Regions from separate parts of the Pseudoalteromonas sp. L23 genome, predicted to be linked through region 2. Evidence: predicted binding sites of a transcription regulator. Region 2 holds the regulator's gene; the other holds the start of a gene.
What was found. The regulator sigma-54, encoded in region 2, starts transcription at its own class of promoters, with help from an activator protein. The targets are predictions, from matches to a motif close to GTTGGCACGNNNNTNGNNT.

Region 1 (12,386 bases), on a different contig from region 2:
GTTAAAACGCGTCCGCAAAGAAGCACAAATGAATATCGTTGTATTTACTTTGCTGAGCGCCGTGATGATTTTTGCCATTTTGGTACTTTTAGTTGTCAATCTACGCAGCGCAAAGAAAGCAAAGAATGAGTTAGAAAAAGCGAACGATCACCTGGAAGAAAAGGTACAAGCGCGTACCGAAGCGTTAGAACATTATGCTGAAGAGTTAAACCGTAGTAACCGTGAGCTAGAAGACTTTGCATTTGTTGCCTCTCACGATCTGCAAGAGCCGCTGAGAAAGATCCGTGCTTTTGGCGATCGCATCGAAAAGAATTATGGCGAACACCTTGATGATAAGGGCAGAGATTATCTGGCTCGAATGACGAGCGCCGCGCAACGGATGTCAACGCTTATCACTGACTTGCTTGAGTTATCCCGAGTTACCACCAGAGCAAAGCCTTTTGAAGATCAGGATCTTAATCAAGTTTTACAGTTTGTGTTGGATGATTTAGAAATAGCAGTTCATGACAGTAGAGCGAGCGTAAACTCGGATGTGTTACCGACAATAAAATGTGATGCCAGTCAAATACATCAGTTGTTTTTAAATCTACTTTCCAATGCAATTAAATTCAGAGTAGAAGGGCGCAATCCGATTATTACAATCGCGGTTGAAAACAGTCAATTGATGAGTCAAGATGCCTATACCTTTGTAGTGGAAGATAATGGCGTTGGCTTTGACGTTGAATACGCTGAGAAAATATTCTCGCCTTTTCAACGACTGCATGACAGAAAAAAATATGCTGGTACTGGCATTGGTTTAACCGTGTGTAGACGTATTGTTGAGCGACACGGCGGAACGATTTCAGCGACCAGTGAAGATGGTAAAGGTGCTAAATTCACGATAACACTACTCGCTGAACCAACACCAATTATTCAGGAATTGAAGAATGAACTATAAGAAAACTCAGCCGATCCATATTTTGATGGCGGATGATGACGAAGATGATCGTTTATTGGCTCAAGATGCTCTAGAAGAGAGCCGAGTACTCAATGCGTTTCAGTTTGTTAAAGACGGGGTTGAGCTTTTGGAATACTTGAGAAATGAGGGCCAGTTTACTGATAAGCAACAGTACCCAAGACCTAACCTTATTTTACTTGACCTGAATATGCCAAGAATGGATGGTAGAGAAGCACTACAAGAAATCAAAAAAGACCCGATACTACGTTCTATTCCTGTGGTGATTTTAACGACCTCAAAGGAAGAAGAGGACAAATTGAGAGGGTATGACTCAGGCGCTGCATCTTATATTACTAAACCTGTTGATTTTGATGGCTTAGTCGATTTGATGAAACATTTAGGCAAGTACTGGATTGAAATAGTAGAGCTGCCAAACTAATCCTATCGCGCTTGTGCAAGCAAGCGCTACCTCACCCCAAGTCGCCCTATATCTGTATCAACATAACGTGGCGACCTAAACGAATTAGTATCACTTCATTTGTGGAGGCCAGTATGACAAAGGAGTCGGTCAGTGAAGTCAATGTGTTACTCATTGAAGATGACGAAGACGATTATATTTTAACCTTAGATTATTTACAGTCTATTCCTAACTTTAAATTTAATCTCGTTTGGCAAAGCCAATACCATCAAGCGCTAGAAGCACTTGAGAGCAATGGCTTCGATCTCTGCTTATTGGATTATCAATTAGGCCCACAAACCGGTTTGAGCGTGTTAAAAGAAGCGCGAGCAAGACAGGTCCATACACCGATAATCATGCTGACGGGGCAATCAGACGAAGTGTTAGATAACGAAGCCCTAAAAGCTGGTGCTGAAGACTTTGTACTTAAGTCAGAGATCAGTAGCGCACGATTTATTCGTTCCATTCGCTACGCTTTGGCACGCAAAGAGCTTGAACGTGAGCGCCTAGAGCGATTGCGTGTAGAGTCTGATAGTCGAGCAAAAGACCGCTTTTTGGCCCATTTAAGCCATGAGTTGAGAACACCCTTAACTTCTATCTTAGGTTACACTAATCTCCTCCTATCTCGGGAAGAATTGCAGAATGTTAAGCCTGAGCTTTCTATTATCAATAATAATAGTGAGCACTTACTTAACCTGTTAAACGATGTGCTTGACCTATCCAAGCTAAATGAAAATCGGTTACAGCTCAATAAACAAAACACGTGTTTGAGTAGCTTTTTAAGTGATTTGTATAGTTTGTTTAAAATGGCCGCAGCTAAGAAAGGCTTGAGTTTTAGTATCGAGGCTAAAACGCCATTGCCGCAGGATGTAAAAGTAGATAAGACGCGGTTGAAGCAGGTACTTATCAACATTATTTATAATGCGATTAAGTTCACAAGCTCCGGTTTTGTGAAGGTTGAGATAACACTACAAGCGGATGCAAAACTTGAATTCAAGGTGATTGACACGGGTATTGGTATTCCTTGCGAGAAGTTAAAACGTATATTTAAACCTTTTGAACAAGTACAAAATGTTACGACTCGTACAGACGAAGGTGCAGGTCTTGGTTTGGCTATTAGCTCGGCACTCATTAAATTGATGGGGGGGGAGCTGGCGGTTGAGTCGACTTTGGGAGAGGGGAGTGAATTTGGCTTTAGTATTGACCTTGATACTATCGATGAAATGACTCTGGCGCCATTAATGCTTGATAAGACCCACAACGCGGCTAATAACTCGCTTCCATCTGATTTGAAAGGGCATATCCTTATCGTTGAAGATATCAGTGAGATCCAAATGTTAATGCGTACCTTGATTGGTCAAACTGGCGCAACCGCTGAAATTGCGGGTGATGGTATTGAAGCGCTTGCGATGCTAAAGGATAACCCTGATAAGTATGACTTAGTCTTTATGGACTTGCATATGCCTAGAATGGATGGCCGAGACACGATTGTTGCACTCAGAGAGCGTGGTATTGACTTACCTGTTGTCGCACTGACAGCAGCAGCTCAAAAAGGCACAAAAGAGGAGTTAATGGCATTAGGCTTTAGCGATATGATGAGCAAACCTGTTAATGTCTCTGAGTTAGGAGAATGTTTAACACACTACTTGAGCGGGGAGTTGGTAGCTTCTAGCAATGACGTAGAGCAAGCTAGCGGCACATTGCAGTTTTTAGTGGTAGAAGACGACGCAGATACACGCAATCTGCTTAAGCTGTTACTTAATTCACTGCAAGTGAATGTGGTTACGGCAGAGTGCGCGCAAACTTGTTGGCAGCATTTTGTTGGTTCTGAGCGCTTTGACACGATTTTACTGGATATAGGTCTGCCCGATAAGTCCGGGCTTACGCTTGCTCGAGAAATTAAAGCACAAGATCCTAATCAGCATATTGTGATTGCTAGTGGTTTTGATCCAGAGCCGGAAAAGTTGGCTGAGTCGCAAGTGGATGAAGTGTTATTAAAGCCAATTACACTTGTGGATTTGAAAGAAATTAAAGAAAAGCTAGTTTAGATAGAGAGCCAAAGAATAGCTCAAGGAGTTAAATGATACCTTGAGCTATTCTTTGTAAAAGTACGATTTTTCTTAGTGCGCCAAACTTGCCATATTTAGCGCTGAGTGCGCCAAACATAAACATGAAGCCCAACCCTTGAGGAGAGCTAATCGCGCCGGTGAATACCTTCTTGGCTTTCACTTGGGTAAGTTGATTAAAATGTTTAGCGGTAATGAGCTTTTTCTTCTCAATCACCACTTCTTGGTGCAACTTATCAGTGATGAATTCAGCGAGCTTCGTCATTGCTAGCCTCCTGCTTCGCAACTGGGGTATAAAACCCAGACGTCAGGTCGTTAATACTATTATTAAAGAGCTTCAGCCCTGTTATGATTAGGTAATAAATCATCGCGATATTGATAGTCAGTACGATACCCGCCGAAACAAACCAACTTAGTCCCGCGTAGGTTAACGCGTAAGCAAATAACACATGCAAGCTTCCCCACACCATTGCTGTCAAGATTAGAGAAAATAGAATTAACCCGAGCGCAATACATAAGGTTTTTAGATTAGCTCTAAACTTAGCACCTAATAGGTTTAGTTGTGCTTCTGCGATTTGCTGATAGCTGTTGAATAATAGAGACACAGAATCTTTAAGCTCAGCGAGCGCTGGAGTGCGCTCGTGAGCTGCTGCTTGACGGTCTCTTATTTGAGCTTGGTCTTGCATGATTACTTATTCCTTAACAGCATAGTTGCTAACATACCAAGTGAGAATGCGATACCAGCCGTTTTTACTGGGTTTTCCGTTGCATACTTTTTCACACCTGATGTATTCCACGCACGTTCCCACTCCTTGCGTTTGGCACCAATCGCTTCACTCGAATTATGGCTTTTTTCACGTAGTGAGGTTTCAGTACGAGATGCCGAAGCGTGCAGTGAATCTACTGATGCATGCAATGTATCTGCAATTTGATCCGTAACAGGATGGCTAGAGTCTTGGCCATTTGGCTGTGGTTTAGCTGTATTGCTTGTCTGTGTTTGGTTTGCTTGATTACTCATAAACTACTCCTTATTCGTTTAGTTCACTATATAGGTTGCAAACCCTTTGCCAACTTGAAAGTTGTTTAAATTCATAAGGTTAATGTTTTTCGGTATCGTTTGTCGGTAGATGCGAAATGAAGGGTGTAAATGTTACATAGCAGAACCTACAGGGTATTGTGGTCACAAAGCTTGCAGCTTTTACATTGACTCACAACAGCGATAACCCATTCGTATCTTTTACTCGGCAGGATTACAGGGATCTGCAACAGTGGATTTTTATTTAGTAACCTTCGTGCTCGATGAGAGATTTCGACTGATGTTGGATAGGTATAAACTTCTTATTTCGAGTAACAAAGTAGCAAATTTATTACCTTGCCTATATAAATTTCGGCCTTAGCGATAGCGAGCTACGGCGGAATTACGAGTCCGGTTTTCTTGCCTTGGTTTAGTTACTTAAATGAGTAAGTTAGTATGGGATTACTATGAAAGAAGAAACAAAAAAAGCGCTACCAAGTGGTAGCGCCAAAACCAGACTCTTGTGGAAGAGCCAGGACTGAGTCAAAGGGGAAATAATTGGGAGGCTATAGAGCCAAAATTACTGCTTAAAACTGATATTCGATAGAGACGGCAGCTACGTCCATATCAGGGTCGATATTGTCTTCAAGTTCATAGCGAGTGTATTCTAACCGCATGTTAACGTTTTCATTGAGGTGAAACTCAACACCGGCACCATAGAGCCAGTCGCCACCCTCAAGGCTAGATGAAACTCGACCTACAGCTGGAATATCCGCGTAGATATCAGCATCCCACTCAAGCCAACCACCTTTTGCATACACTGAGAAATGTTCGTTTAGTGGAGCTGAAATACGTGTAGATAAAGAAATACCGTCTATTTCAGCAGAGTTGTCAATGTCACTTGCTTCGTCGAAGTTCTCATAGGCAAGTTCAAAACTCCAATATGGATTAATTTTTGTACCCACATACGCTTTTAGCATAGAAGAGTCGTCGTCGAATGAAGTGTCATTCTCACGATCTTCCCATTGGAAAGAGTATTGGCCATAGCCGATACCTGTGTAAATTTTATAATCATCTAGTCCAAAATCAGACTCCGCGTGAGCGGCTGTGGATGCAAGACCTAGAGAGGCAAGTAGCGCAGCAGCAATTGTTAATTGTTTCATCTTTACTCCTTAAATCAATATAAGTATGGGAGGGGGAAAGCCCCCCTCAAATCAAAATTGGCTTATGATTTTGTGGTAACGCGAAGGTTATCTTTTACATCTCTAACGTCATTGGCGTTTTTCGCGATTTGCACAGCAAGTTTGCGCTCCGCTTCGCTACCAACATGACCATTTAGTGTTACGACTAGACCTTCAACATCAACATCGATGTCAGTACCATCTACATCAGTGTCAAACAGGTAGCGAGACTTGATTACGGTTGCGATTTTTGCGTCAGTAAAGCCACTATCGCTTTCGTAATTACGCTCTTTTTTACGCTCATCTGACATATCAACGATAGTCAGGTCGTTTTTCACTTCTTTTACGCCATCGATACCTAGTACCAGTTCCTCAGCTAGCTTCTTATCTACTGAGTGTTCAACTTTACCAGTTAGCACTACAACGCCGTTCTTTACATCAGTGTTAATGTCAAAGTTGTTCAGTTCACCGTTGAAAAGCAGTGTTGCTTCTGCTTTACCGTCTATCCAAGCGTCACTCGCTTCTTTTTCCCAAGAGTTATCAGCAGCAAATGCTGAAGCAGTAGTAAGTGAAGATACTAGTACAGTTGCAATTAATGTCTTTTTCATAATTAAACTCCTTTAATTTCGTAGTCGAATTATCTGTTGCAGCTGTTGTGCCAATCTTTAACTTATTGATAATTATGTGATTTATTTTTATAGAGTAAGTTTTAAGGAAGAATTTACCGAGAAGATGTGTAAATTAGTTTGTAATAATTACCTTTTCCATGAACGGCTAATTAATATAACTAGGAATGATTACTGCATTCTAGATTTGTCGAGTACTTAAATAGGAATATTTGATTATGAATTTAGAAAAATTCTGGACGTTAATTAATGATAAGTTAATCTCTTGGCTTGAATCCGGTGTGCAGTTACTACCGAATATGATCCTAGCCTTAATGATACTCATATTCTTCACTGTTTTGGCTAAAATATCTTCAATTTGGTTTTCAAAGGCAATTAAAAAAGCAATAAAGACAGAACAAGTGGCTTCACTTATTAGTTCCATATTTAAAGTCTCTATTATTGCCATTGGGATTTTCTTCGCTTTAGATATAGTAAAACTATCAGGTGCTGTAATGTCATTGTTGGCTGGGGCGGGGATCATTGGCCTTGCTATTGGCTTTGCATTCCAAGACATGACCGAGAACCTCATCGCTGGATTTGTGATGGGGGTCAGAAAACCTTTTATGGTCGGTGACATTATAAGAACCAAGGATTGCTTTGGCACGGTAAGCAAAATCAATTTGAGAAACACCTTAGTAGAAAACTTTTATGGCCAGCTGTCTTATATCCCCAACAAAATTCTCTTTAAGAATGAGTTACAAAACTACACTAAGCTTGGCAAGCGAAGAATAGAAGTACCAGTTGGTATCTCGTATGCGGACGACCCAGAGCAAGCCCGAGAGGTGATTGTTGAGGCAATTAACAAGCTTGATTTCGTAGTAAGCCAAAAAGAAACAGATGTCTATGCAGAGTCTTTTGGTGACAGCTCTATTAATCTATTAGTGTGGTTTTGGATAGATTACCCAGCAGATCCGGGCTTTATGGTGGTCAGGCACAAAGCAATTTGCACCATTAACCGTGTATTAGTTGATAACGATATCTTAATTCCTTTCCCAATTAGGACTATGGATTTCAATGCTAAAGGGAGCACAACCTTAAGTACGCAATTATCACAGGAATAATTTACATCTAGTTTGTAATATTTTCACCGGTCTGAAGGTGCTTAGATTAAAAAGCCTTATATAATAAAGGTTTATGATTTGGCATTTAATCTGCATTAGTGAAAGGGACAGAAAATAATATTTGCAAAATGCACTTATTAAATATCGCAACGAAAGGAGTTATTTATGGCAGATTCAAATTACGACATGGGGCCGGTAAAAGAGCTCATCAAAGTATTAAATGGTGGTGTTGATTTTTACACTGAAGCTAAAAAGAAGCTAGATAATATCGAATTAAACCGCGTATTTGACCAAATGATTGTAGATAAAGCGCAAGCAATCTCGGATCTACAACCATTTGTTCTTATTGACGAAGGTGAAATTGAGACAGATTCAGCGCTTAGCATCGACATTCGTGAATCGTACACCAAGTTGGTTGGTATGGTGAGCACCGACAAAGAGCACACCTATATTTCTCAGCTAGAAGAAGTGGAAGACAAAGTGTTAAGCAAGCTTGATAAAGCATTAAGCAAAGATCTTCCACCTAAATGCAAGAGTGTATTACTGCAAATTCAAACCAGAATGCAAACTTGTCACGATCAAATGAAGCAGTTGCAAGAGCTAACTGCCTAAGGAGAATGTTATGTTGAGTTGGGCTGTAATGTTTTTATTCCTAGCACTTGTCGCAGCCGTGCTAGGTTTCACTGGAATCGCTGGCGCTGCGGCAGGTATGGCGAAAATTCTATTCTTTGTGTTTATCGCCTTTATGATTATTTCGTTTATTTTTGGCAAAGCACGAGCTCCCAGGTAAAAGGGAATTAACGTACAAAAACGGTTTTAGGAGATAGATTATGAAATCAGCAATTACATTAGCAAAAGCATTTGGTTTTGTTTCAATTTTAGCACTTTTTGGTTGTAGCGAAGGTCCGGCGGAAGATGCTGGTGAGCGTTTCGATGAAACAGTTCAGGAAGTAGAAAATAGCGTGGAAGACGCGTGTGAAGATGTAAAAGAGAACATGAACGCTGAAAACGAAGAGTGTTAAGCGAAAGTGATTTCGACGTGGAATAAAAGAGGAGAAGCCGATAAAAGCTTCTCCTCTTTTTTTGTAATAGGTTTAAAAATCAAACCTATACAGTTAAGAGACACAGTTACGAAGTATGATGCATATCAATAATGCGCTGCTTAATTTGCAATTATTATTGTAATCTATGAACTTTGAGTAATACTTTATTTCTATGTTTACTCAATAAAAATCAGACTATGCTAAATAGGGTTTCAGTTAAAAGCAGATTGTTGTCGCTTTCGGGCATACCTGCTGTGTTTTTTATTCTCGCTACTATCTTTACAATTGGAACATTATCAAATCTTATCAATTACATTGACCGTATTTATGACGACAGAGTTGTACCGCTGAGGCAAATAAAAGTAGTGTCAGATAACTATGCGGTGGTTATTGTGGATACGTTTCACAAGTTACGAGGCCATCAATTATCCAACAGTGCCGCGTTAAAGCAAATCGCAGAAGCTAAAAATATCGCTGAAAAAGAATGGAGCCAATATTTATCTACAGAATTGACGAGTGAAGAGCGAAGTTTGGTGAAGCAGGTTGAATCCGCTGAGCTTGCTGTTAAACAATTACTTACCAACTACACGAGTCGTGTTAATACGAATACTTTTGAAGAAATTCCTTATGATAAATTTGTACACGATCTCTATGCCGCCTTTGACCCCCTAAGTGAAAGCTACAATGCACTAATTGAGTTACAACTTGCAGAGGCAAGTGCACTAAGAGATGTTGGCCGCTCAGAAGCCAGTGCGACAAAAACGGCGATGATTATCTCTTCCGTTACTATTGTGATCGTAATGGTGCTGATTGGTATGTTGATATTTAGGTCAATTAACGAACCACTCAGTCGTTTGCGTATGCGTATTGGCAACATTGCAAGAGATGCTGATTTAACCCAACGTGTAGTGGTTGAGGGGCAGGACGAGCTGAGTGAGATAGGAAACGACTTCAATACTATGGTGTCGAGCTTACATGAGTTAGTTACCAACCTAGTTACGATGGTGAATAGTCTGTCCTCAACATCCAATGAGCTAAATGGAATTAGTCAGTCAATTGCGGGCACTTCACAAGAACAAGAGCAGCAAACGGTAATGATCGCAACCGCAGCGACAGAAATGAGTAGTGCAATTCAGGAGGTTGCACATAATGCAATGAATACCGCAAACAAAGCAGAGATGTCGGGTCAGCTTGCAAAGCAGGGGATGGATGTTATTTCGCAAAATATTCAGGCCATCGAGCGCCTTGCCAGTGAGGTGGGAGATAACGCGCAGTTAATTAAAGCGTTGAACGACCAGTCGAATGAAATCAACCAAGTCGTGCTAATGATCCAAGGTGTGGCTGAACAAACAAATCTTTTGGCATTAAACGCTGCAATAGAAGCGGCGAGAGCTGGGGAATCAGGTCGAGGCTTCGCGGTTGTTGCTGATGAAGTTAGGCAATTGGCACACAACACGCAAAAAGCTACGGAATCGATCCGAGATATGATCAGTAAGTTACAGGGCATGGCACAAAATGCCGTGTCGTCAATGGAGAATGCACAGTCGAGTGCAGCCGCAGGAGTTGATAGGGCCAATGAGTCAGCTCAAATCATGACTGATATAGACAAGGCGGTGGATGAAATCGTCGGTATGAATATTCAGGTTTCAACGGCAACGGAAGAACAAACAACGGTGGTTGCGGAAATCAGCGAAAATATTAATGATTTCAGTAGCAGTATTTCTGAAATTACTCGAAGTGCGCAGAGTAATGCAGATGTGAGTAATGACTTAGAAGCGCTAGCTGAGCAGTTAAACGGTCAAGTGTCGGTATTTAAGGTTTAATGGCAACTCGACTAAGCACTTAATTTGAGAGGTTTCGCTTTTGGGCTTGAAAACACAGTTACGTTAATTGGTGTGAGATAGAAAAGCGCGGGTTTCTAGTCAGAAACCCGCGCTTTATTTATACCAGTTGTATTAAGTAAATGATCTATCTTGAAGCGGGGAAATAGCTTTAGTAGCAAGGCAAAAATTTTGCTATTTAGTTGTTCTAAATGAGAAATTTTTAACGAAGCTAATATGCTATTTCACCCTTCAAATTGATTAGAGAATTAATTCAATTGGTATTATAGGCATTTTGCTGCTGCAGCTAAGTTTTAAAGGTGTTGTAACCCTATCACGCCACAGCATTTGCATAGTGCTTTACGTTAAAACAGATATTCCATACTTAAATTGTATGCTCTAGGCTCGCTGTACTTTTTCGGCACGAAACCGTAAGTATCGTAATAGCCTTCATCTGTGAGATTACTGATATTCAGTTTAACGCTCAGTTGGCTAGAAAATTGATATTTGACGTGTGCATTTAGTAAAAGCTGGCTATCTTGATCTGCACGCACTGCGCCTCGACGACCACCTGTTGGAAGTCCAAGGTCAACTCCTGGGACGTTTAAAATATCGACTTTTCTGTCCGTATCCCAAGTTGCATTTAGCCCTAATCGCCAAGCTCCATAAGTATACTTGGTGCTCGCATTGAGCGTTTGTCTTGGTGCATACAAGTTAATATCTTCGCCATGCTCATCGACAACATCAAAATCACTGTAACCAAAGTTTACTTGCCAATCATCTGTCAGTTTTGCTTCTAATTCAACTTCAAATCCATCAGCTTCTGCACCATCTACGGGTCGATACCTAGCAGGTCTTTCGTCTGCATATTCGGGGATAACAACACCGAAGTCTTCCTTTAAACTATCAAAATAAGCGACATTTAAGCGTAACTTGTCGTCCCAAAGTGTGGTTTTAATGCCGACTTCTAAGTTCCGAGCGGTGATTGGTGCTAATTGATTTAAATTGGCATCCACTTTATCCAGTTGCGGCTCATAAGCATCGGTATAACTTGCATACGTACTGATCTGGTCATTGAGATTGTAAACCAGCCCTAAGTATAAGCTCTCACCCGTTTCTTCACCTTTGTCGCTTGAGAACCCGCTCCAAGCAAAGTCACGTTCATTGGTACGTTCATAATCAAAAAATTTGACACCAACAATGGCATGAAGGTCATCCGTTAACGTTAACTTACTGCTGAGTGCAATACTCTGTTCTTTCGTCGTTTTGTCCCAATAGCCAATAAATTGCTTATCTGTCGCAGTTAAATGAGCGGCTGGGTGAAGGTTATTAATCGATTGGAGTGGATAAAATACTGTTCTCGCGTTTTCATCCAGCTCTTCGAAGCGATCGTCTGTGGACTCAAAATCGGCATTTAAATAGGTGATATTCACCTGATGTGCGCGGTCAAATAACTCAAACCGACCAACCAGTCCCAAAATAAAATTAGTCCCATCAACCGTTTCAACCCAGCGTCTGTCACCGCCTTGAAGGCCAAGGCCTGTTTCTTTGTCTGGGTTACCACTAAAGTAGGTCAAGGTAATGTCAGCTTCTGTTTTACTGTATTGTGCGCCAAAGTTAAGTTCCCAATCTAAATTGATTTGGTGAGATAATTTTAAATGATAACTTTGGTGGGTATTGCCGTTGTGACTATCTGGCGATGATAAATTTGTTTTCTTGTCTATTTCAACGGAACTACCATCAGAGTAAAAAATTGGTAATCCCCACGGTGATAGTTTCAGTTCATTGTCTTGATAATGAACACTAAAAGAGGCTTCGGTATCTTCAGAAAAATAATGATGCAACTGGGTGTATGCAACGATCTTATTACTATTTTCTTTGTCGACAAAGCTATCTTTTTCCTCATAGGCTAGAATAACTCGTCCGGCCAATGCTTCATCTTTCGTTAGGGAGCCTGTTGCATCTATGTGTGTACGCACTTTATTCCAAGAGCCAATCTCGGCACCAACTTTAACAAATCCACCTCGGTCTGGTTGTTTTGTGATGACATTTAAGGTTGCCGATGGTTGTCCTGCACCCGCCATTAACCCCGCAGCGCCCCGAAGAACCTCTACTCGGTCATAGACAATAGTGTCTAA
Region 2 (12,386 bases):
AACCCCTATCAACGTGATAGATGCGATCTACGATGGTTTCGCCTGTTGCAACAATACCCGTTAGGATAAGACTCGCTGAAGCGCGTAAATCGGTTGCCATTACCTGTGCACCAGATAACGACTCTGTCTCACCACAGATTGCAGTGTTGCCTTCTAAACGAATATTCGCGCCCATACGCTGTAACTCTGGCACATGCATAAAGCGGTTTTCAAAGATAGTTTCTGTGATTGTCGCGCTACCTTCAGCCACCACATTTAATGCAGTAAACTGAGCTTGCATGTCTGTTGGAAAGCCAGGATGTGGCATGGTTTTAATATTAACGGCTTTCAAAGCGCGTTGACGCATATCCACATAAATACTGTCTTCACTTACCTCAACGATAGCATTGGCGGCACGTAGCTTTTCAAGCACAGGTTCAAGACTATGATAATCCGTGTTTTTACATAGTACTTCGCCTTTTGCCATTGCCGCAGCAACCAAAAAGGTCCCTGTTTCGATGCGATCAGGAAGGATTTTATGCTCACAACCATTAAGACGCTCAACGCCTTCTATCTCAATTCGGCTAGAGCCTGCACCATTGATCTTGGCACCCATGGCAACTAAGCATTCAGCTAAGTTAATAATCTCTGGCTCTCGCGCAGCATTATCTATCACAGTTTTACCATCGGCGAGGGTTGCAGCCATCAATAAGTTTTCAGTAGCACCAACGCTGACGGTTTCCATAAAGATCTCAGCGCCACGAAGACGACCCTCGGTTACCGCATGGATATAACCATTCTCAACTTTGATCTTAGCGCCCATTTTCTCAAGGCCTGAAATATGCAGATCGACTGGACGAGCACCAATAGCACAACCTCCCGGTAGGGAAACTTGCGCCTGACCAAATCTGGCAACTAATGGGCCTAACGCCAGTACCGACGCACGCATTTGCTTAACGAGTTCATAAGGTGCAAGCACGCTATTTACCGTTGCTCCGTTGATTTCTAAGATATCGCCGTCCCACTCAACTTCAGCGCCCAGTGTTTTTAATAAGGCTTCAGTGGTACCTATATCGCGTAAGTGCGGTACATTAGAAAAACGGCTTTTACCATCGCCAAGCAGAGCGGCGAATAAAATAGGTAGGGCTGCGTTTTTAGCCCCTGAAATAGTGACTTCACCGGCTAAAGTGGTGCCACCTTGGATAACAAACTGATCCATTGCGGCACTCCGTTATTGTGGAAGAATAAATTTGCGCTCTTTTTGCCATTCATCAGGTGTGAATGCACGAATACTAACAGCATGCATAGTGCCGTCTTTAATAGTATCCATCAGTGGGCCGTAGATCAGCTGTTCTCTTTTCAGCCTTCTTAATCCGTCAAAACACGTTCCAACAGCAATGACTTCGTAGTGACTACCATTAGCTTTGACGATGATCTCGTCAAGCGATAGTGTATCTCTCAATAAAGTTTCGACTTGATTTGTTTCCATTAGACTCACTCAAATAGGGTTGTCACCTGTCCCAACTCCATTAAATTTTGCAGTTGCTCAGGCGTATTTTTCAGCTCGAGACGAATGTCGCGCTGTTTCAATTGACCTAAAGAGTGAATTAACCAAGCTAAGCCCGCGGTGTCAACCCTTGTCACCTCAGAAAGGTTAAAATAGACGGTTGATTGTGCATTTTTCAACACTTGAACGATGGTCGACTGTTTCAGTGCGCTTGGTAAACTCGCTCTCGTAAGCTCACCAGTTAACACGATTTCACCTTTACTTTCGGTGAATGAAATATTAGGCGTCACCATCATCCCCTCTAAATTGCACCGGAAGCTTGCTCTTCTTATCTAACAGTTGGATCACATGCTCAATACCTTGCTGACGCAAAATACCATGTAGCTCCGATTGTTTGGCATCTAGTAAACTAATGCCTTCCGCCATCATGTCAAAAGCACGCCAGTCACCGTCTTGCCCGCGTCTAACTTTAAAATCAATTTTGATATCAGGCTTACCTGGTTCTACAATTTTGGTCTTAACAACCACCACAGCCTCATTCTCAAATGGGCGATGCTCACCAAATTCTACCTTTTGGTCTTTATATTGAGTAAATACACCAGCATAAGTCGCTACCAAGTAATTTTTGAATACCTCAATAAACTCTCTAATATGCTCGACAGCAGCGGCTTTCTCCTCTTTACTTTCAATGTTGCGAACCTTTTGAATATAAGAACCTAATACACGATACGCAGCATATTTGTAATCAATGTAAGGCAAGAGCTCTTCTTCTACGATAACGCGTAAGTGTTCTTTGTCTTTTTCAATGATATTTTGCTCTTTCGTAACACGCTGAAAAGTTTGCGCCGCAACTTGCTCTACCATTTTATAAGGATCGCTTGAATCCACTTCTTTCGCCTGAACCAATGCGGTAGCCATCAATGCTACAAACAAAGTCAGACATTTTGCATAGATGTTTTTTAACATATTTACTCGCTCCCTTGATTAAATAGGAACTGACCAATTAGCTCTTCTAATACCAGTGCCGATTTTGTATCTGTGATCATGTCACCGTCTTTTAGCGCTTTTGTTTCCACACCAAAAAGAGACTCAAGATCAACGCTATCTTCACTCGTTACTTCCTGACCAAGACATTTTTGCTTCGCAGATTCAGCAGCAATAACCGGAGAAATACCTAAATACTGCTCACCTAAAATGCCCGACGTCAAAATCGAAACCGACGACGTATCGGAAAACTGACACTCGTAGTTTTTATCTAAACTCATTGAAACTACTGGCACGAACTCTTGTGGATGGATGTGAATTCCATCAACACGGCCAATCACAACCCCACCCACCTTAATTGGGGCACGAGTTTTCAACGAACCTATATTTTCGAACTTAGCATGCAAAGTGTAAGTTTCACCGTTGCCGCTTAAGCCTGAGTTAGCCACCTTTAGCGCCAACATAACAAATGCAGCAATGCCCAATGCCACGAACAAGCCAACTAAAATTTCTATTTTCCGTGTATTCATTTTTAAAACCTTTTAACTTGAGAACATAACCGCTGTTAATACAAAGTCAAAGCCAAGTACAGCCAGTGAAGAATGTACTACCGTCTCTGTCGTCGCTTTACTTATTCCTTCTGAAGTAGGAATACAGTCATAGCCTTTGTATAGCGCGATCCAAGTTACTAATAGTGCAAATACGAAACTCTTAATAAGACCATTTAAGATGTCTTGTTGAAACGACACTTGCGATTGCATAATTGACCAGAAGCTACCTGAATCTACGCCTAACCAATCAACACCGACCAAGTGTGCGCCTAAAATAGCGATCGCAGAGAATATCAGTGCGAGTAACGGCATACTAATAAAACCGGCCCAAAAACGAGGGGCAACCACGCGCTTAAGCGGGTCTATCGCCATCATTTCTAAACTAGATAATTGCTCCGTTGCCTTCATCAAACCGATTTCTGCAGTTAACGCACTGCCTGCACGTCCTGCAAATAAGAGTGCGGTTACCACAGGGCCCAGCTCTCTAAGTAAACTCAAAGCAACCAAAGGTCCAAGGCTATCTTCAGCGCCATACCCAACTAACACGGTATAGCCTTGTAATGCCAATACCATGCCGATAAATAAACCAGACACCATGATAATCAACAATGATTGATGACCAACCATGTAAAGTTGCTTTATCAACAGCGGCGTGCCTTTTCGGAAATTAGGTAAGCTACATAGCGCCCCAAAAAGCATTGTTGTGGCACGGCCAAGTGCGGCAAAACGGCTGAGGGTTTTGTGGCCTAGTTTTTGTAAAAAGTCGACCATACTCACTCTCCTTGCAACAGCGCTTGCTGATAATCTGGCGCTTTAAAGTGGAATGGCACAGGACCATCCGCAAGGCCTTGTAAGAACTGCTGCACTAATGGCGATTCGTGTTCAAGCATCTGTTCAGGGGTTCCCGTACCAATCACACCTTGTTCAGCAATAATAACGACGTGGTCAGCAATGCTCAGTACTTCGGTGACATCATGGGTAACTATCAACGACGATAATCCCAACACTTCATTAAGCGACTTAATCAAGCGAACTAGAACACCCATGGAGATCGGATCCTGACCTGCAAACGGTTCATCGTACATGATTAATTCAGGATCAAGCGCAATAGAACGCGCTAAAGCCGCACGTCTTGCCATACCACCAGAAAGCTCTGCCGGCATTAAATCTTTTGCACCACGAAGGCCAACCGCTTGGAGTTTCATCAACACCACTAAACGGATTAACTCTTCAGATAATTCAGTATGCTCGCGCAGAGGAAACGCCACATTATCGAACACGCTCATATCAGTAAACAAAGCGCCACTTTGAAATAACATGCTCATGCGCGTTCGAGCTTGGTATAAAGCTGCTCGAGACATGTTAGGGATACTGTTTCCAGCAAAAAGAATATCACCGCTATCAGGCTTAAGCTGACCACCAATCAGTCGCAACATGGTGGTTTTACCAATGCCGCTCGGCCCCATTATTGCGGTAATTTTGCCTTTTGGTACGGAAAAGCTCATGTTTTTGTAGATGATCCTTTCACCCCGAGAGAAGGTTACATCCTTGATTTCTACAATTGACTGCGACAAGTCGCTCTCCAGATCCAGACTATATTCATCCAAGTATGATACTTTTTTTTCAAACAAGATGGAAAATCGTTTTGGTAAAATTTTGTAAGTAGTGAAATGTAACGGTTTGCTTATACTTTCCAGAGCGCTTTTGGTAGTATCTATCGAAATTTTAATCCTATTGGCTAGAGGTTCATGGTTTTATCGTTTGTTATTCTCATTCTTGGCTTTATTGCACTGGTTTGGAGTGCTGACCGCTTTGTTTTTGGTGCGGCCGCTCTTGCACGAAACTTTGGTGTACCAACATTAATTGTTGGTTTAACTATCGTGGCCATGGGTTCTTCAGCACCAGAAATGATGGTTGCTGCGCAAGCCTCTCTTGCAGATAAAACAGACACCGCCGTGGGCAATGCCATAGGTTCTAACATCGCCAATATCTTACTCGTTTTGGGTCTCACCGCGTTATTAAGGCCACTCTCCGTTGGCTCTGGTATTTTGCGCCGCGAAATGCCGCTGTTAGTCGTCGTTTCATTGGCAGCTTGGTATATCGTTAGTGATAACCACTTTAGTTTCGTAGAAGGTGTTTTGTTATTAGTCGGTTTCGCCGCTTTTCTTCTTGCACTTATCATTATCACCAAGCGTGGTGGTGGAGATAATGATGACCCATTTGTCAGTGAAGCCTGTGAAGAAGTGCCAAATAATATTCCAACTCAAAAAGCTGTTTTCTGGTTAATCGTGGGTATGATTTTACTGCCTATTAGCGCGGACTATCTCGTTGGCGCTGCGGTTGATATCGCCAAATATTTTGGCATGAGTGACCTGCTAATAGGATTAACCATTATCGCCGTTGGTACTAGTTTACCCGAGCTTGCTGCTTGTGTTGCTGGTGTACTAAAGAAGGAGGACGATCTAGCGCTTGGCAATATTATTGGTTCGAACATCTTTAATATATTGGCCGTGCTATCCATTGCTGGGATCATTAACCCATCCGTCCTCGACGCCAATATTGCGTCACGTGATATATTTATTATGCTTGGCGCGACACTGCTGCTTATCCTAATGAGCCTCAGCTTAACAGGTCAGCGCCGCATCAACCGCTTGGAAGGTGGCATACTTGTCGCAAGCTTCGTCGGTTATATTTACTACATCATTTGAGGAAGCCTTGTGACAACGAACCCATTTATTGATTCTGCAAATCAAGTTTTTGCTACCGAACTTGCAGCAATAGAAGAAGTGCAACAGTTTGTTGATCAGCAATTTGTAAAAGCCTGTGAAATTATGTTTGGCTGTCAAGGTCGCATCATCGTGATTGGCATGGGTAAGTCCGGCCACATCGGTAACAAAATCGCAGCGACACTCGCAAGTACTGGCAGCCCCGCATTTTTTGTTCATCCAGGTGAAGCAAGTCACGGCGACTTAGGTATGATCACCAAAGATGATGTGGTACTGATGATCTCCAACTCAGGGGAAACCCAAGAGGTGATCTCAATCCTACCTGTAATTAAGCGCTTAGGGGCCCCCGTTATTTCCATGACAGGCAACCCAAGCTCTACAATGGCTCGTAATGCGACGGTTCACCTTTGTGTTAAAGTATCAAAAGAAGCCTGCCCACTAGGACTTGCACCCACGGCCAGCACCACAGCTACGCTAGTGATGGGTGATGCGCTCGCGGTTGCGCTACTTGAAGCCAGAGGCTTTACGGCTGATGATTTTGCACTTTCCCACCCTGGTGGTAGTTTGGGGAGACGTCTACTACTAACCGTTGCTGATGTCATGCATCAAGGGGATGCAATCCCTATGGTCAATAGTCACTGCACAGTCAAAGAAGCTTTATTTGAAATGTCCGCAAAAAGTTTAGGTATGACGGCAATCGTAGATGAAAGCTCGCAATTACAAGGGATTTTTACCGATGGCGACTTGCGCCGTATTATCGAACAAAAGGTCGATATTCACACCACCCCAATCACGCAAGTAATGACGGCTAAAAGTACGACGGCACGCGCCGATATGCTCGCAGCTGAGGTACTCAATATTATGGAAACCAAACGGATTAACGGCTTGATTGTGGTGAACGAAAACAACATTCCGGTTGGCGCCTTGAATACGCAAGATTTACTTAGAGCGGGGGTGCTGTAATGCAATTTGAAGATTTATATCAGACGATTTCAACTGAAGCTTGGGAAAAAGCAAAACAAATCAAATTATTAATTTGCGATATTGATGGCGTATTCTCAGATGGCCGTATATACCTTGGTAACAATGGTGAAGAACTGAAAGCATTTAATACCAAAGACGGGTTTGGTATTAAGGCCTTGATTGATAGTGGTATCGAAGTCGCCGTTATCACAGGTAGACATTCACAAATAGTTCAGCAACGCATGACTAGTTTAAATGTAACTTATATTTACCAAGGTCAAGAAAACAAGTTAGTGGCATATGATGAACTGAAGACTAAGCTCAACCTTAATGATGACGAAATTGCATATATTGGTGATGATGGCCCAGATCTACCCGTAATGGAACGAGTTGGTTTTGCCGTTGCCGTCAATGATGCACATCCTCTTGTTAAACATATCGCCCATTACACGACCTTGATGCCAGGTGGCTTTGGTGCCGTGAGAGAACTAACTGATCTTCTAATGCTCAGCCAAAATCACTTATTGACTTCCAAAGGATCAAGTACATGACCGTATTACGTGTCATCTTACTCATTGTTTTCGCTTCTTTAATGGTATGGATGTGGTCGCCCATGTTTAATCCATCAGAGGCGGATCCAGCAAAAGAAGATGAACCGTTAGCTAAACCCGATTATGTTGCAACCACGCTTCAGCAAACGACCTATAGTGAAAATGGCTTATTAAACTATCAGGTAACTGCTGATAAGATGGAGTTGTATCAAGATCTTGGCTTTAGTCACTTTGAAAAGCCCATTTTCACCTTATATAACGGTGAACAGAATTGGCAAATAAGCGCATTAGAAGCAACCCTATACGAAAACAACACCTTGATATTAGAGGGCAATGTGTTGGCAAAGAATTTAACGCCTAACGCCATGATCACGGATATCAATGCCGATAATGTAAGAGTTGAAATTAAGCAAAAATTGATGAAGTCGGAACACCCTGTCGTTATCAACGGTCCTAGTCTTAGGATCACAGGTAAAGGACTGCATGCGGATCTACAAAAGCAAGTGATCGAACTCATCAACCACACAAAGACAATTTATTATGACCAGTAAAATCATTAACAAACTAGTTTTCATCGGCTTGCTTGCAAGTTCTACTCTAGCAATTGCTGCAGAACAAAATGAAGTCATTATTGATGCTGGCCGTCAGCAAGCTCAACTGCAAAGCAACATCGGTATTTTTGAACAGAATGTTGTTATTATTCATGGCAACAGAAAGATAAATGCCGATCGCCTAGAGGTCCACCGCCGCGCGGAGCTCGGCATTAACAAGCAACTGCTTGTGGCAACTGGCAGCCCTGCCACTTTTAGCGAACGTCAACCCGATGGCAACTTACTAGAAGCCAAAGCAAATGAAATCCGTTACGACGTAGCGAAGGGAACCCTAGTGATTTCTGGTGATGCTGAAATCAATCAAACTGGGCAAAAAATCAATGCTCAAGTCATCACCTATGACATTGAAAAGCAATTGATCAGCGCTGAGCGCTCAGACCAAGAAGACTCTCGAGTAAGAACCATCCTTGTTCCTGTTGATGACAAAAAAGACGCTAAAGAGAAAAAAGCGCAGGAAGAAGGTAACAATTAATGAGCGAGCTCAAAGCAACTGGTCTAGCAAAGAGTTATAAAGGTCGTCAGGTCGTCAAAAATGTTGGTTTAAGTGTTCAGGCTGGCAGTATTGTAGGCTTATTAGGACCAAATGGTGCAGGTAAAACCACTACGTTCTACATGATTGTAGGGTTAGTACCAAGCGACAAAGGCTATATTCAGATTGATGACGAAGATATCACTTTGTTACCGATGCACAGCCGTGCACGACTTGGTATTGGCTATCTACCGCAAGAGTCTTCAATCTTTAGAAAACTCACGGTCTATCAAAATTTGATGGCGATTTTAGAAACTCGAAAAGACTTATCTAAAGTTGAAAGAGAAGCTGAACTAAACGAGTTACTGGATGAGTTTAATATTCAACACATTCGCGACTCACAGGGCATGGCATTGTCGGGAGGCGAAAGAAGACGAGTCGAAATTGCTCGCGCTTTAGCCGCAAACCCTAAGTTTATCCTGTTAGATGAACCTTTTGCTGGTGTTGATCCTATTTCGGTGTTAGATATAAAGACAATCATAGAGCACCTAAAAAACCGTGGTATCGGTGTGCTTATCACCGATCATAACGTTAGAGAAACACTGGACGTATGTGAAAAGGCCTACATCGTTTCACATGGTGAGTTAATCGCTGCAGGCACGCCAGAACATGTTTTGGCAGATCAAACCGTAAGAGATGTCTACCTAGGCGAACAATTCAAGCTATAGTTAAGACGTAGTATTAATAACTGTTAAAAAGGATTGTTAGAGATACATGAGGCAATCATTACAGCTGCGCATGGGGCAGCAACTTACAATGACTCCGCAACTGCAACAAGCCATTCGCTTGCTGCAGCTTAGTACATTGGATCTGCAACAAGAAATACAAGAAGCATTAGACAGCAATCCATTGTTGGAAGTGGAAGAAGGTGATAATACTGACGGCGAAAACGCTGACCAACACAGCCAAGAAAAGAGCCGTGCTGACGACAATCAAGATTCAGCCGATGAAACGCAGGTTAGTGACTATGAGATAGACTCAGATACCGCCATGAGCAAAGACACTGTGAGCGATGACCTTGCCATGGATGTCACTTGGGACGAGTATATGAGTGCAGCGCCTGCTGCAAGCTCAGGTCCACTTCCCGATGACGATAATGTTTATCAAGGGGAAACCTCTGAATCTCTCCACGATTATCTCATGTGGCAACTCGAACTGACACCATTTAGTCCAACAGATAGAGCTATTGCGATTGCGATTATTGAAGCGGTCGACCTGTCAGGCATTCTAACACTGTCTTGCGAAGACATTTTAGAAAGCATTAATGACGAGAATAGCGAAGAGCCTATTGAGCTAGATGAAGTCGAAGCCGTACTCAAACGCATTCAGCTTTTTGACCCTGTCGGTATCGCAGCGCGTAGTTTACAAGAATGCTTATGCATTCAGCTAAACCAATTCGCCCCAGATACCCCATGGATTGCCGAAACAAAAATGATCCTGACAGAGCATATCGACTTGCTTGCCAGCCGTGACTATCGAACTTTGGCTAAGAAAACGCGCCTTAAAGAAGCCGATCTCAAAGAGGTCATGACGTTAATACATAGCCTTAACCCAAAGCCTGCGGCAAGCATTATTCATGAAGAGCCTGAATATGTGATCCCTGACGTATCGGTGAAAAAAGTAAAAGGTCGTTGGGTCGTAGAGCTAAATCCTGATGCTATGCCTAAAATAAGAGTAAATGACCATTACGCTGCGATGTCTAGAACGGCGAAATCCAGTACGGATAGTCAGTTTATTCGCTCACATTTACAAGAAGCAAAGTGGTTTATTAAAAGCTTAGAAAGCCGAAATGATACTTTATTAAAAGTTACCAATTGCATTGTGCAACAACAACAGGCATTCTTTGAACATGGCCCCGAAGCAATGCGCCCTATGGTGCTAAATGATGTTGCTGAAATGGTTGAGATGCATGAGTCCACAATTTCCCGTGTGACAACACAAAAATACATGCATACACCTCGGGGAATATTTGAGCTGAAGTATTTCTTCTCTAGCCATGTAAGTACGGAAAATGGAGGTGAGTGCTCTTCTACAGCAATTAGAGCACTTATCAAAAAGCTGATAGCTGCAGAGAATACCGCGAAGCCATTGAGTGACAGCAAAATTGCAGATATCTTAGCAGAGCAAGGAATTAAGGTAGCGAGACGTACGATTGCAAAATATCGTGAATCCCTAGCCATTCCACCGTCAAATCAGCGTAAAAGCTTGATATAAGACGTAAAACCCAAGAAGGAAAAATGCTTATGCAACTAAATCTAACTGGTCGCCATGTAGAAATTACTGACTCATTAAGAGACTATGTCACCAACAAGTTTGCGAAGCTAGAAAGGCACTTTGATCATATCAATAATGTGCATGTGATCCTTGATGTCGAGAAACTAGTACAAAAAGCAGAAGCAACATTACACGTAAACGGCGGCGAGCTATTTGCATCAACAGAGCATCAAGATATGTATGCCGCAATTGATGGCCTTATCGACAAGCTAGATCGTCAAGTTATTAAACACAAAGAGAAGCTCACTCGACACTAAGATGAAATTAAGTGAATTAGTGAACAAGGACTGCAGTAAAGCTGCGGTCCTTTTTAATAGCAAAAAACGTATTTTAGAATACATCAGCGAACTGGCTCATAGCCAAATTCCAAATACCAGTCAGCATGCTATCTTGGACGCCTTAATGGCGCGAGAGAAATTAGGCAGCACAGGGATCGGTAAAGGCATTGCCATTCCCCATGGTCGACTTGAAGGTTTGGATAAAATCCTTGCAATGGTGCTTGTCAGCGAGCAAGGGATCCAGTTTGAAGCCATAGATAAGCAGCCTGTCGATATTTTTGTCGCGTTCATCGTACCCGAAGGTGATAATCAACAGCACCTGAAGACCTTAGCGGCGATTGCTGATACACTCAAAGACAAGTCTTTTTGCAAAATGCTTAGACAAGCAAAAAGTGACGATGAGTTATATACAGTGATCCAAGGTGAACTTGATGAGTGATGAAGAAAAAGGACTCGAGCTTATCATTATCAGTGGCCGCTCAGGCTCTGGTAAATCTGTAGCGCTTCGAGTATTGGAAGACTTAGGCTACTATTGTGTGGATAACATTCCGGTCAATTTGCTGCCGTCTTTAGTCCGCAGTGTTTCGGACAATTATAATAAAATTGCAGTCAGTATTGATGTTAGAAACTTACCTAAAGAACAGGACGAGTTTAATGACATTCTTGAATACTTACCAGGCTTTGCCAAACCTACCCTGTTTTATTTAGACAGTGACGATCAAACCCTGATAAAACGCTTCTCAGAAACACGCCGTTTGCACCCTCTTTCACTGCATAATCTTCCATTAGATGTTGCGATAAAGAAAGAACGGGAATTGTTAGACGTGCTGATCACTCGCGCCGATTTTCTCATTGATACTACAGGCCTGAGCGTTCATCAACTTGCAGAAGATATCCGCGAAAAAATCTTAGGTAAAAAAGACAAACAACTCATTATTACCTTTGAATCTTTCGGCTTTAAACACGGCATCCCAAAACAAGCGGATTACGTTTTTGATGCGCGCTTTTTACCCAACCCACATTGGGAGCCTGAGCTTAAGCCGCTAACTGGCTTAGATCAGCCAGTCAAAGACTATTTGTCGAGTCACAGCATCGTGCAAAAGTTTACTTGGCAGATCCAAACCTTCGTACAAACTTGGTTACCACACTTAGAGCGTAACAATCGCAGTTATCTAACGATCGCAATAGGATGTACAGGTGGGCAACATCGCTCGGTATACTTAGCGCAAACCATTGGTGAACGTTTTGCTAAAACCCATCCCAACGTCAAAATTCGTCACCGAGAGCAAGAGGGTTAAATGTTAGAAGATACGTTTTTAATCCAAAACAAACTCGGCCTGCACGCTCGAGCAGCGACGGTTCTTGCGCAATTAGCAACCCAATTTGATGCCGAAGTGACCTTATATCAAGGAGACAAAAGTGCTGCTGCTGAC

Region 1: L3V43_RS01350 (BON domain-containing protein) is a predicted target of sigma-54. The motif match lies at 6,301-6,319, and genes of this name have one in related genera.

Annotation. Positions count from the first base shown of each region.
Region 1 covers NZ_JAKKCW010000001.1:282,826-295,211, reverse strand. The annotation lists gene L3V43_RS01385 (sensor histidine kinase) at 1-937, shown strand, start outside; gene L3V43_RS01380 (response regulator) at 927-1,376, shown strand; gene L3V43_RS01375 (response regulator) at 1,490-3,442, shown strand; gene L3V43_RS01370 (hypothetical protein) at 3,471-3,725, opposite strand; gene L3V43_RS01365 (hypothetical protein) at 3,709-4,146, opposite strand; gene L3V43_RS01360 (hypothetical protein) at 4,149-4,478, opposite strand; gene L3V43_RS01355 (outer membrane beta-barrel protein) at 5,063-5,638, opposite strand; gene L3V43_RS01350 (BON domain-containing protein) at 5,701-6,264, opposite strand; gene L3V43_RS01345 (mechanosensitive ion channel family protein) at 6,501-7,385, shown strand; gene L3V43_RS01340 (PA2169 family four-helix-bundle protein) at 7,551-7,997, shown strand; gene L3V43_RS01335 (DUF1328 domain-containing protein) at 8,008-8,175, shown strand; gene L3V43_RS01330 (hypothetical protein) at 8,216-8,407, shown strand; gene L3V43_RS01325 (methyl-accepting chemotaxis protein) at 8,626-10,251, shown strand; gene L3V43_RS01320 (TonB-dependent siderophore receptor) at 10,614-12,386, opposite strand, start outside.
Region 2 covers NZ_JAKKCW010000004.1:42,460-54,845, reverse strand. The annotation lists gene murA (UDP-N-acetylglucosamine 1-carboxyvinyltransferase) at 1-1,198, opposite strand, end outside; gene L3V43_RS08975 (BolA family protein) at 1,211-1,468, opposite strand; gene L3V43_RS08970 (STAS domain-containing protein) at 1,474-1,779, opposite strand; gene L3V43_RS08965 (ABC transporter substrate-binding protein) at 1,766-2,452, opposite strand; gene mlaD (outer membrane lipid asymmetry maintenance protein MlaD) at 2,455-3,000, opposite strand; gene mlaE (lipid asymmetry maintenance ABC transporter permease subunit MlaE) at 3,013-3,792, opposite strand; gene L3V43_RS08950 (ATP-binding cassette domain-containing protein) at 3,795-4,595, opposite strand; gene L3V43_RS08945 (calcium/sodium antiporter) at 4,770-5,729, shown strand; gene L3V43_RS08940 (KpsF/GutQ family sugar-phosphate isomerase) at 5,739-6,710, shown strand; gene kdsC (3-deoxy-manno-octulosonate-8-phosphatase KdsC) at 6,710-7,261, shown strand; gene lptC (LPS export ABC transporter periplasmic protein LptC) at 7,258-7,812, shown strand; gene lptA (lipopolysaccharide transport periplasmic protein LptA) at 7,802-8,344, shown strand; gene lptB (LPS export ABC transporter ATP-binding protein) at 8,344-9,069, shown strand; gene L3V43_RS08915 (RNA polymerase factor sigma-54) at 9,116-10,615, shown strand; gene hpf (ribosome hibernation promoting factor) at 10,645-10,932, shown strand; gene ptsN (PTS IIA-like nitrogen regulatory protein PtsN) at 10,934-11,392, shown strand; gene rapZ (RNase adapter RapZ) at 11,385-12,251, shown strand; gene L3V43_RS08895 (HPr family phosphocarrier protein) at 12,252-12,386, shown strand, end outside.